DNA from 2 places in the Paenibacillus sp. LT-B23 genome. Region 1 is predicted to be linked to the other one. Evidence: predicted binding sites of a transcription regulator. Region 1 holds the regulator's gene; the other holds the start of a gene.
What was found. Region 1 encodes CtsR, which represses protease genes until heat stress. Its sites were predicted from a motif close to ATGGTCAATAAAGGTCAAACA; they were not measured.

Region 1 (6,181 bases):
CGGAAGCTTTTCTTCAGTTCATCCATCACTTTGCCCTTCATGTTATCATAATCCGCTCCAGCGTCCACAACAGCTGTAAAGCCGAGCGTGGAGTTACGTTTGATTGCCTGTGCACCCACATTGGATGTCAGGATGATGAGTGTGTTGCGGAAATCGACAACACGGCCTTTGGAATCCGTCAGACGTCCATCTTCCAGCACTTGCAGAAGAATGTTGAATACTTCTGGATGTGCTTTTTCAATCTCATCCAGCAGTACGACGGAGTAAGGTTTACGACGTACCTTCTCAGTCAATTGACCGCCTTCTTCATATCCAACATATCCTGGAGGCGCTCCTACCAGACGGGACGTGGAATGCTTCTCCATGTATTCAGACATATCGATTCGGATAACCGCATTTTCATCTCCGAACATGGATTCAGCCAAAGCGCGTGCCAGCTCGGTTTTACCAACCCCGGTTGGACCGAGGAAAATAAAGGAGCCGATTGGACGTTTCGGATCTTTCAGCCCGGCACGTGCCCGGCGAATAGCCCGGCTAACTGCCTTCACTGCTTCATCTTGCCCAATTACCCGCTCATGTAACAACTCTTCCATATTCAGCAAACGATGCGTTTCTTCCTCTTTCAGCTTGCTGACCGGAACACCTGTCCAGATCGCAACGACCTGAGCAATATCCTCCGGTGTTACTTCGGAATCTGTACGCCCTTGTTGCTCTTTCCACTGGTTTTTCGTAACATCTAGCTCTTCACGAATTTTCTGCTCTGTATCACGCAGTGCAGCAGCCTTTTCGAATTCCTGGCTTTGTACAGCCGAATCCTTTTCCTTACGGATATCTTCCAGACGGTTTTCCAGTTGTTTCAGGTTTGGCGGTACCGTGTAGGAATTCAGCCTTACCTTGGAACCTGCTTCATCAATAAGGTCAATTGCTTTATCCGGCAGGAAGCGGTCGGTGATATAACGATCCGACAATTTTACTGCCGCTTCAATGGCTTCATCCGTAATTTTCACACGATGATGCGCTTCATAACGGTCACGTAGGCCGTACAGAATTTGAATAGCTTCTTCTGGAGAAGGCTGATCTACCGTTATCGGCTGGAAGCGACGTTCCAAAGCGGCGTCCTTCTCAATATATTTGCGGTATTCGTCCAGCGTTGTTGCACCGATGCATTGCAGCTCGCCACGTGCCAGAGCAGGCTTCAGGATATTGGAAGCATCAATTGCACCTTCCGCTCCACCAGCACCGATCAGCGTATGCAGCTCATCAATGAACAATACGATATTTCCGGCCTGACGAATCTCGTCCATAATCTTTTTCAAGCGATCCTCGAATTCACCACGATATTTGGTACCTGCTACCACAGAACCCATATCCAGGGTCATAACACGCTTGTCACGCAGCGTTTCGGGAATCTCATTGGCAATAATTTTTTGCGCCAGTCCTTCGGCAATTGCCGTTTTACCTACCCCTGGCTCACCGATCAGAACCGGATTGTTCTTCGTACGGCGGCTGAGCACCTGAATTACACGCTCAATTTCCTTACTACGCCCAATGACAGGATCCAGATTGTTTTCCTTCGCAGATGCCGTCAAATCACGTGCCAAGCTGTCCAGCGTTGGTGTGCTGACATTAGCCGGAGCACCGTGATGGCTGGAAACAGCCTCGCTGCTGCCAAGCAATTGAAGCACTTGCTGACGTGCTTTGTTCAGGCTGATACCCAAGTTATTCAGTACACGGGCTGCTACACCTTCGCCTTCACGGATAAGACCGAGCAAAATATGCTCTGTACCTACATAGGTATGGCCCAGCTTACGAGCTTCATCCATAGACAGCTCGATAACCTTTTTGGCGCGTGGAGTATAGGCAATGTTCGTCGGTTGTTCTTGACCGCGTCCAATCAGCGTTTCCACTTCATCCTGAATTTTTTCCAGTCCCAGCCCTAAACCAATCAAGGCTTTCGCTGCAATTCCTTCACCTTCACGAATGAGGCCGAGCAAAATGTGCTCCGTGCCAATGTTGTTGTGTCCCAATCGAACAGCTTCTTCCTGAGCCAAGGCAAGCACTTTTTGTGCGCGTTCCGTAAATCTTCCAAACATCATATATCCTGCACCTCCACAGTGTGTATTTCAGATCATTCTATATATTAAAGGGTTGTGCCTAATTTTTGCCGGATCAGCTTCGCCCGGTACATATCGCGCTCACCGGTATTCATTTTATCACCAAAGCTTTTTTGCAGAAATCCGGGTTGCGTCATCACATTCAGCTCATTCATCGCTGCGGTGGATGGACGCTCCAAAATCCCCAAGTCCACGCCAAGACGTACATCGGACAATCGCTGTGCGGCCTCCTTGGAATCCAGTACCGCTGCATATGACAAAATACCGAATGAACGCATCACCCGATCCGTAATCCGCAGCATGGACTCATTCATCAGCCGTTCCCTGGCGGAACGTTCATGCTCTATAATTTGCAGCACAACGCCATGCAGATTTTCGATAATTTCCGCTTCGGTTTGTCCCAGTGTAATCTGATTGGATACCTGAAACAGATTGCCGACCGCTTCGCTGCCTTCACCATAAATACCGCGAACGGTAAGACCTACCTGTGAAACAGCAGACAAAATGCGGTTAATCTGATGAGTCATGACCAGTGCGGGCAGATGCATCATCACTGAAGCTCTCATCCCTGTGCCAACATTCGTCGGACAACTGGTCAGAAAGCCTCTACGATCATCAAATGCATAATCGACATGCGCCTCAAATGCATCATCAATAACCGTAGCACGTTCCCAAGCTTCTCTAACCTGACATCCCGGATATAAGCACTGGATACGCAGATGATCCTCTTCGTTTATCATAACACTAACCGATTCATCATCGCTAATCAAAACAGCACCGTTACGAGATTCGTTCGCCAAATTAGGGCTAATCAAATGCTTCTCAACTAGCACCTGCTTGTCGATCTCATCCAACTCGGATATTTTCAGGGTATGAAAGGTACCAAAGCGTCCTAAATCATCATACTGAAGGATATCCGTCAAGCGTTGAAGTGCTTCTTCCGACTGCTGGTTGGTAGCAAGCATGGGAAAAGGCAGATGCTGCAAGTTACGCGCAATTCTCACCCGGCTACTAATGACAATCTCTGAATCCGCAGCATCACCACGCATCCAATCACTTAGCGGCTTTTCCGTAAACCGGATATTAGGCATTACGCATCCCCTCCTACTCTTCACAAACTTTACTCTTCAGTCATTTCTTTTTCAAGCTCTCTGATTTGATCCCTAAGCTCAGCGGCTGATTCGAATTCTTCCTGTACAATATGTTGCTGCATCTCTTTTTTCAGATCGTCAATTTGCCGTTTAACCTTCAATCGACCTCCGGTGCGAACCGGAACCTTGCCCACATGGCTCGTACTGCCATGCACACGCTTGAACAAAGGGTCTAGACGGCTGTCAAAATATTGATAGCACGACGGGCACCCAAAGCGCCCCAGCTTACTGAACTGTGCATAGGTCATGCCACACTCCTTGCATTGCAGGTTCTGCTGACCGCTATGGCCTGGCGACTGGCTCTTCGTACTGGATTCGAAATCCAGCATACCCGACAATAGGCTATGAATTGAAAAGCCATTAGGTGTACCAGGGATCATCTCCCCTTTTTCCTTTGCACACGTCTCACAAATATGAAACTCTGTCTTTTCGCCATTCACAATTTTGGTGAAATGCAAAGTTGCCGGCCGTTTATTACATTCTTGGCACAGCATAAAAGCACCTCCTTCAGCGTCAGGATTTTTATAAATCCCTACATCCAAATCTTGAATCACACGCTATCTGGCCACCAGCAACGAAATCAGCATAGCCTTGAGCAGCCTTGCCCGTAGCTGGTCACGATAGGGAAGTTTCAGCAATAATGTGTCCCTTGATAAAGCGGCCTTCATTAAACCAGCTTCCCTTTTGCTTAAAAAATGGGCTTCCTCCAACTGATAAATCAGCCCTTCCGCTGCCGATTGACTAATTTCCTCTCCAATGCTTTGATGGAGATGGGTATGGATCGCATGCTGTGCGGGCAGTTGAATTCGCTGAATGCGAATGTATCCTCCACCACCGCGCTTACTTTCCACCACATAGCCTTTTTCCAGCGTAAAACGGGTACTGATTACATAATTAATTTGCGACGGCACGCAGGAAAAGCGGTCAGCCAAATCATTGCGCTGAATTTCCACTAAACCTTTGGGACTTTCCAGCAATATGCTCTTCAAATATTGTTCAATAATATCGGAAACATTGCGCATTTCATCATCCTCCACTAACGGAAACGCAAATATTCAGTACATTTCACGCTCCACAGAGTCCGCCGTATATTGAACTTAACCAAACGGTAAAGTCACGAATCTAAGCCAGTAGCGGAGCTAATTCACCCTCCGTCCTCACTTAAAAACATCCCGTTTAGCTTCTAGTGTGACCTTTAATTGTAATAGATCATACACCTTTCCTCACGCCCATGAGATTACAGTGGATGTTCATCAACAAATCAGGTCTATCTTTTCATGCTGTGTTGGTGTCAATGTATTATATACGGCTAAAAACTCAGCGTATTCACACCACTCTAATGAAGCACTACAGGCTCCATTGACTTTGACTTTCTTTGACTATATTCACATTATAGCACAAAATATATTTTTGCCAAGGGGTCAATATCATTTTTCGCAATCTAATTATGTTTTATACAATATAAGAAAAACTCTTCCCTTTTCGGAAAGAGTTCTGAAAAATATCGTTAAAATCATCCACACCTTATAAAAGGTATTTAAGATATATTCCCTAAAAAATAAAGACTCAAGAGCATTTAAGAGCGTTACAATTAGAAAAAATCCAGCAAAAATGTTTGTGTTACCGGTATTACACGTTCTAATGCAGATACAGACTCGCTGCGCCCTGTAATACGACTCCACTTATACAGATCATCAGGCCGCTGATAGCCAAGCATCAGGGTGGTCAGCGATTGGATACTCACACTCAAGTCAGCTTCTATTGCGTCCTCGGAAGAACTGTTTGAATCCACTCTGTCCAAATGTCCTTGCCCTTCCGCGGTGACCGTCAATGTCCATATTCCTTCATTCCATGGAGCATAACGATCTGTCAGATATAAGGTCAAATGTGTTTCCTCTCCAATGGCCTCAAAAGGATATTTCTCCACAAAAGCAGCAGCATCTACAATACGGCCCATAAAATAAGGCACTGTTTCCTGCTGAATTTGTGGATCATCCAGTAGAAATGGCAGCTTATCATCGGCCGGAATGTAAATAAATTTACCCTGGGTTATCATCGAATCATGATTGGCAAAATACGTCCACAACGCCCGCCGTGCCGTTTCATTAATATATACCAGTTCGTCGCAATTTAATTGCTTATCTTCAATTTTGTATAAAGCATATCCCTGAGGATCGCCTGCTTCAGAATAGTACACTGCGGTCCGGTAGTTTTTATTTAATGTCCGCTCTTGCCACCATTCCTTGTTTCGTACCAGTGTACCATTATAGCGCGAAGCATAGGCTTGATACACTTGGTCCAGATCAGAAATATCCTTCACATCCCGTTTGACCATTCCTTCGGTTTTAAGCTTGGCAGGGAACTTATCGATCGGAATGATATACTTCTTGTATTCAATATACGTTTCCCATCCAAATTTACGATAGAAGGCAAAGGAGAAAGGGTGTAAAAAAGAAAGACTCTGCCCCACATCCTTCATCTCTTCAAGCGCATGCGTTAAAAGGCGTGAAACCAGACCCCCGCGCCGTTTTTCCGGCCACGTTGCCACACCAGCAATGCCCCCCATGTCAAAAATCTGACCTTGTATGTATACCTGTAGCGGTAACAAAGTCAGCTTTGCATTCAAGTCATTTCCATCGAATATCCCCCAAGTTTGTTCTGGTTTGAATTTCTTTTTGGATTTCTCCAGATCCTCCGGGGACATTGTAAACTGAAAAGCATATTGAGACAACTCAATAGTAGCTTCAAATTCCTCACGTTGTAATTGCCTGATTTCCATAAGTTCGTCACCTCGCTCGTATACTTGGACTTCCGCAAAAAGATCACACCTTTAGAGTGTCGCAAAGCCTTGGTTCTCTGTCAACCTTAGGAACAGATGGTTATAGTAAAAATGTATAAAAAAAGAACCACAATCTC
Region 2 (6,181 bases), on a different contig from region 1:
GAAAAAAAGGCTTTATTCTCTACATCAAGGAAGGCGAAAAGATCATTGAGCTACTCAGCATCATTGGCGCGCATCAGGCTTTGTTCAAATTCGAGGATGTCCGCATCATGCGCGATATGCGAAATTCCGTGAACCGGATTGTTAATTGCGAAACGGCTAATCTGAACAAGACGATTGGAGCTGCTGTCCGGCAAATTGAGAATATCAAGTTGCTGGAGAGGGAAGTCGGGCTGGATACGCTGCCAGATAAGCTGCGCGAGGTGGCGGAAATTCGTCTCGCTCATCCTGATTTGAATTTGAAAGAAGTCGGGGAAATGCTCAAAGGGGTCGTGAGTAAATCGGGTGTAAATCATCGTCTTCGCAAAATTGACGAGATGGCTGACAAAATCAGGGGAGAAAACGGCCTGATTCCATAAAAGGAGTGTCTGTGGGGCTTCTGCCCCGGTTTTTTTAGTTTTTTTTCTAGTGTCTGTCCCGGGTTAATGTTATAATGTGATAAATAAAATGGAGTAAGTAGTGTCCAGATTTATTTGATGAGGGGGTAAGCTGACATGTCAAAACATCCGGTAGTCGTACGCTTGAAAACAGGACTGCACGCCAGACCTGCTGCGTTGTTCGTACAGGAAGCGAATAAATATTCATCTGAGATTTTTGTGGAAAAAGAAGACAAAAAGGTTAATGCCAAGAGTATTATGGGTATTATGAGCCTTGCCATCAGTACAGGTACTGAAATTAACATTAGTGCTGAAGGTGCGGACGCCGAGCAGGCTGTAAACGCTTTAGTAAGTCTGGTTAGTAAGGTAGAGCTGGAAAATCAATAAACAAACATCTGCTTTGTGATATGGTAAATGCTCTTAGTGAAAAGCCCCTTTGGGGGCTTTTTTTTGTATCCGGAAAAACAGAGTGGTCAATCCCCCGCTGGGCTGCTCCAATGGGGGTTTCTTTGAATACCGCCGCTGTGTTTGGCCCAAGCTACAAGTAATTTACATCCTGTGGTGGTACTCTGTTCGGAAATATGGTGCCTAACTGCAACCTTTTCCCTTTGTTTCCGTCTGGAAGGTACACACATCATCAAGAAAAGAGGGCGAATATGATGAAACATTGGACAAAAGCTGCAAATACAGCAGTTCTAGGAGGAGCATTATTGGCAGGAGTAGTAGCGGGAGGATTATGGACAGGAGCAGATCGCGCCTATGCCGCGTCAGCATCTACGACGGTAAGCGGTGTAATTAATGTGAGTGGCAGCGGGGAAGTATTGGTTAAACCCGATATTGCCTATCTATCCATCGGCGTACAATCTGAAGGAAATACAGCAGCAGCTGCCCAAAAAGCCAACGCCGCTAAAATAAGTAAGGTCACACAACTGCTGAAAGAAAAGTGGAGCATCAGTGCGGACGACATTCAGACGAGCCAGTTCTACGTGCAGCCTAACTATACCTACGACGAAAAAGCTGGACAGAAGCTTAAAGGCTATATTGCCAACCATACGCTTTCCGTAAAGTACCGTAATTTGGATAAAATCGGTCAGTTACTGGATGAGGCTACACAGTCTGGAGCGAACAACGTGGATAATGTGCGTTTTTCGGTAGAAAACTCTTCAGCTTATGAAGAAGAAGCGATTGCCAAGGCGTTGGGAAATGCTCAATCCAAAGCCAGTGCTGTAGCGAAGGCAACCAAACGAGGGCTTGGAACTCTCCTGAACGTAACGGTAGATGGGGGAGATGCCCAAATCTTCACACAACGTGAGGCTGCTATGAGTAAAGCGCTCTTGGATACAAGCGGCGGAACAGAAATACAATCCGGTCAAGTGACTGTGAAGGTCCAAGTATCGGCACAATACGAATTGAACTAACGTACAGATGATAATGAAGCCACAAGCGTCCTGCTTTATTTGCAGGATGACTTGCTGGCTTTTTTATATGTCGAAACTATTTTGTAATGAGTCTGTAATAGCTGGGTCCCCTAGATGTACAGATTGAAATCGGGGAGTGTACAGATTGTAAACTACGAACATAGGGGGATAGATATAATAAGTAAAGTAATCAATACACATAGAATACACACATCTATAACAGGAGGAATATTTCATATGAACAAGCATACAAAAAAATGGGGCTCCGCACTGCTGGCAGCGGGAATTTTAGTAGGAGTCGCAGTTGTTCCTGCTTCCTATATCGAGGCAGCTTCATCCAAACAACAGGCTACAGCACAGCAACCAGGTGTTTCTATCCAATGGAATGGTAAAACGTTGGCCACCAAAGGGATTCAGGTGAACGGAAGCACATTGATTCCCGTAGCAGCATTGCGGGACAGCCTGGGGATTCCGGTGAGTTATGATGCCAAAGAGGCTACCTACACTGTAGGGGGTGGATACAACAAGCTTTCTATTAGATTTTTTTCTTCTCCCCCGGATACCTATGTCAGCGTTAATGGAATCAGTACGCGTAACATGGATGCCAGGCAGATCGGCGGGAAGCTGTACATTCCTATGAGCCTGCTGAAAGATTATCTGGGAATAGATGCTCAGTGGAATGCAGCTCAGAAAACAGTAACATTGAGTAAAAGCCAGCTAAATCCGATCACGATTACGTCCCAATCTCTTCCGGTTTCGAGTGATGCAAAGGTTTCCTACAAGGTTAAGTACCCGCAAATCAGCGGTGGTCAGCTAAACCCTGAAGCTCAGCAGGCCATTAATAGTGTGCTCAAAAAGCAAGCGGAGGGAGTACTGGCAGCAGGCAAAAAGCAAGTAGCAGAGGGAGGCGCTACAGCGCAAAGACCGTATGAGTTTGGCAATGATTTTGCAATTGCCTATAACAAGGACGGTATTTTAAGTGTAATTATGCAGGATTACTCGTATACAGGTGGTGCGCATGGCATGGCCGCCCGTAAAGGGTACACGTTCTCGCTGTCCGATGGCAAACTGCTTCAATTGTCTGACGTGCTGAAAGCTAACCCGAATTACAAAAAGTTCCTCAATAGTGACCTGAAGAAAAAAATTGATGCACTTCAGGCTGGCGCAGGAGGTTTCGGCGGATTTAAGGAGCTCGCAGCTAATCCGAATTTTTATGTAACCAATAGTGGGTTGACGCTTGTTTTTGATCTATACGAATATACACCATATGCGTATGGTATTCCTGAGTTCACCTACACGTTTAGCCAACTGTTACCTCAAGGTGGTAAGCCTTTCGCGGGACAGAATGAATAGTACAAATGAATCATTTGGATTATTTATACCCAAAAGAACAGTAAACCAAAAAAAACTGCCTACCGGATACAATCATCCGGGGCAGCTTTTTTGGTTTACCAGCTATTCAGAGGCAATAATTCGCTCTCTTATACACCTTCTGGAGAGGAGGTAGTTAGCACTTTATCAATAATACCGTATTCCTTGGCATCATCTGCGGACATGAAATAGTCACGGTCTGTGTCTTTTTCAATGCGCTCCAGTGGTTGGCCTGTGCGATCTGCGAGAATGCGGTTCAATTTGTCGCGCATTTTCAGAATGCGGCGGGCGCGGATTTCAATATCCGTTGCTTGACCTTGTGCGCCACCCAGCGGTTGGTGAATCATAATCTCGCTGTTTGGCAAAGCAAAACGTTTGCCCTTGGCACCTGCGTTCAGCAAGAACGCACCCATGGAAGCCGCCATACCTACACAGATCGTAGACACGTCAGGTTTAATATATTGCATCGTATCGAAAATGGCCATACCGGCTGTGATCGAACCGCCAGGGCTGTTAACATACAAGTGAATGTCTTTTTCAGGATCTTCGGCAGCCAAAAACAGCATTTGCGCAATAATAGAGTTGGCTACAACGTCATTGACGTCCGAGCCCAACAAAATAATGCGATCCTTCAACAGTCTGGAATAAATGTCATAGGCGCGTTCGCCGCGGTTACTTTGTTCTACTACCATAGGAACATAGCTCACGTCAAAAAACCTCCCTTTAATATCGTTAATGGATTTGGTGGACATGCCGATTACACGTCCCTATTTATAAACTGTTACCGTATTAACCACATGATAAACAATTTCAAACAAAAAGTCAAAGAAAGTCAAACTAATAGTCAAAAAAAAGAGCCCTCTGCGCTCTTATTGGTTAAAACAGTATATAGAAGCATTTAGACATTCATATAAAATGGCGCGCCCGCGAGGAATCGAACCTCGATCTCAGGCTCCGGAGGCCTACGTCATATCCGTTGGACCACGGGCGCACAGCTAATTGGAAACAAAGATGATTATATGATATACGGCATTGAAATGCAAGCTTTTATTACGTGCGCATATTCACATAAAAAGTTGAGAAATATAGGTTCAGATAGACTTGCATGTGGAGCAAATATTGGGTAAGATATACGTGGGACTTAAAAAGTTAACCCGGGACGTTTTAAGACCAGTTAGTAATATAGTATTAGAGATAGAACTTAGAAGTGTGCGGGAGTGGAAAGCATGCGAAAGATATTAGAAATACAGAAGCAGCTTCTGCCCGACCTCATGGATGTTTTGAAAAAAAGGTACACAATCCTGCATCAGATTATGCTGTCCGATGTTATTGGACGCAGAACGCTGGCGGCTTCACTGAACATGACCGAGCGTGTGTTGCGCGCCGAAACCGATCTTCTTAAAGCCCAAGGGCTGATTGAGATTGAGAGTGTGGGCATGAAGGTGAGCAAAGCAGGACTGGATCTGCTGGAACAGCTGGAGCCGATTGCGAACAACTTGTTCGGCCTGTCCCAATTGGAGGATCAGATTCGTCAAGCCTATGGTTTGAGGAAGGTGGTTGTCGTTCCAGGGGATTCGGATGCTTCTCCTTTAACGAAGCAGGAGCTGGGCCGTGCTGGGGCAAAAGCGCTGCTGAGTGTTATGGACGACGAGGATGTGGTCGCCGTAACAGGTGGCACGACGATTGCCGACGTGGCGGACCAACTGACACTACCTGCTAATGGCCCACTTAAGGGCGGATGGTTCGTACCGGCACGTGGGGGTTTGGGAGAAAGCATGGAAATGCAGGCGAACACAATTGCTTCCACAATGGCTCGTAAGGTCGGCTCACAATACCGTCTGCTCCATGTACCGGATTTGCTCAGCAATCATGCTTACAACTCCCTGCTTGAAGATACGAATATTCAGGATATTTTAAGCCTGATTCGCGAGAGTCGGATCATCATTCACGGGATAGGCAACGCCATAGCAATGGCACGTAGACGCAAGCTCGACCCTGAAACCTTTGCCCAGATCAGCAGTGAGGGCGCGGTTGCCGAATCGTTTGGCTATTATTTTAACGAAGACGGCGTCGTTGTTCACAGAATGCTGACGCTTGGACTCCGTTTGGAGGATATCAGGCGTACCGAGACGGTTCTAGGCGTAGCTGGAGGTAAGAGCAAGGCGGCCGCTATTCATGCAGTGCTGCGTTTCGGGCAGGAAGATATTCTTGTCACCGACGAAGGCGCTGCTGCTGAAATTGTAAGCCATTATTTGAATGGTTAATACGGATTTATGAATTGTGTTGTCTTGACGGGCTTTCGGGTCTGTCTTGAATATATAAACTAAACTAAACGAACTTTGGGAGGAACTCACTCATGACAGTTAAAGTTGGTATTAACGGTTTCGGACGTATTGGACGCCTTGCTTTCCGCCGGATTCAAAACGTGGAAGGTATTGAAGTAGTAGCAATTAATGACTTGACAGATTCCAAAATGCTGGCACATCTGTTGAAATATGATACAACACAAGGTACTTTCCAAGGAGAAGTAGAAGTACACGATGGCTTCTTCAAAGTTAACGGTAAAGAAGTTAAAGTTTTGGCTAACCGCAACCCTGAAGAACTGCCTTGGGGAGACCTGGGCGTAGATATCGTTCTGGAATGCACAGGTTTCTTCACAACTAAAGAAGCTGCTGAGAAACATTTGAAAGGCGGCGCTAAAAAAGTTGTTATCTCCGCTCCAGCTACTGGCGACATGAAAACTGTCGTTTACAACGTAAACCATGAAATTCTGGACGGTACTGAAACTGTAATCTCTGGTGCTTCTTGCACAACGAACTGCCTGGCTCCTATGGCTAAAACACTGCAAGACAAATTTGGTATCGTTGAAGGCCTGATGACTACAATTCATGCTTACACTGGCGACCAAAACACGTTGGATGCTCCGCATGCTAAAGGCGACTTCCGTCGTGCTCGCGC

Region 2: a site for CtsR is predicted at 4,042-4,062, ahead of clpP (ATP-dependent Clp endopeptidase proteolytic subunit ClpP). Genes of this name have one in related genera too.

The regions. Positions count from the first base shown of each region.
Region 1 covers NZ_JBSQBM010000029.1:57,107-63,287, forward strand. The annotation lists gene clpC (ATP-dependent protease ATP-binding subunit ClpC) at 1-2,096, opposite strand, end outside; gene mcsB (protein-arginine kinase McsB) at 2,141-3,205, opposite strand; gene mcsA (protein-arginine kinase activator protein McsA) at 3,235-3,759, opposite strand; gene ACWXW9_RS26240 (CtsR family transcriptional regulator) at 3,823-4,287, opposite strand; gene ACWXW9_RS26245 (GNAT family N-acetyltransferase) at 4,857-6,044, opposite strand.
Region 2 covers NZ_JBSQBM010000017.1:22,216-28,396, forward strand. The annotation lists gene whiA (DNA-binding protein WhiA) at 1-416, shown strand, start outside; gene ACWXW9_RS20155 (HPr family phosphocarrier protein) at 552-821, shown strand; gene ACWXW9_RS20160 (SIMPL domain-containing protein) at 1,094-1,852, shown strand; gene ACWXW9_RS20165 (PdaC/SigV domain-containing protein) at 2,090-3,205, shown strand; gene clpP (ATP-dependent Clp endopeptidase proteolytic subunit ClpP) at 3,334-3,930, opposite strand; tRNA gene ACWXW9_RS20175 (tRNA-Arg) at 4,140-4,214, opposite strand; gene ACWXW9_RS20180 (sugar-binding transcriptional regulator) at 4,450-5,487, shown strand; gene gap (type I glyceraldehyde-3-phosphate dehydrogenase) at 5,580-6,181, shown strand, end outside.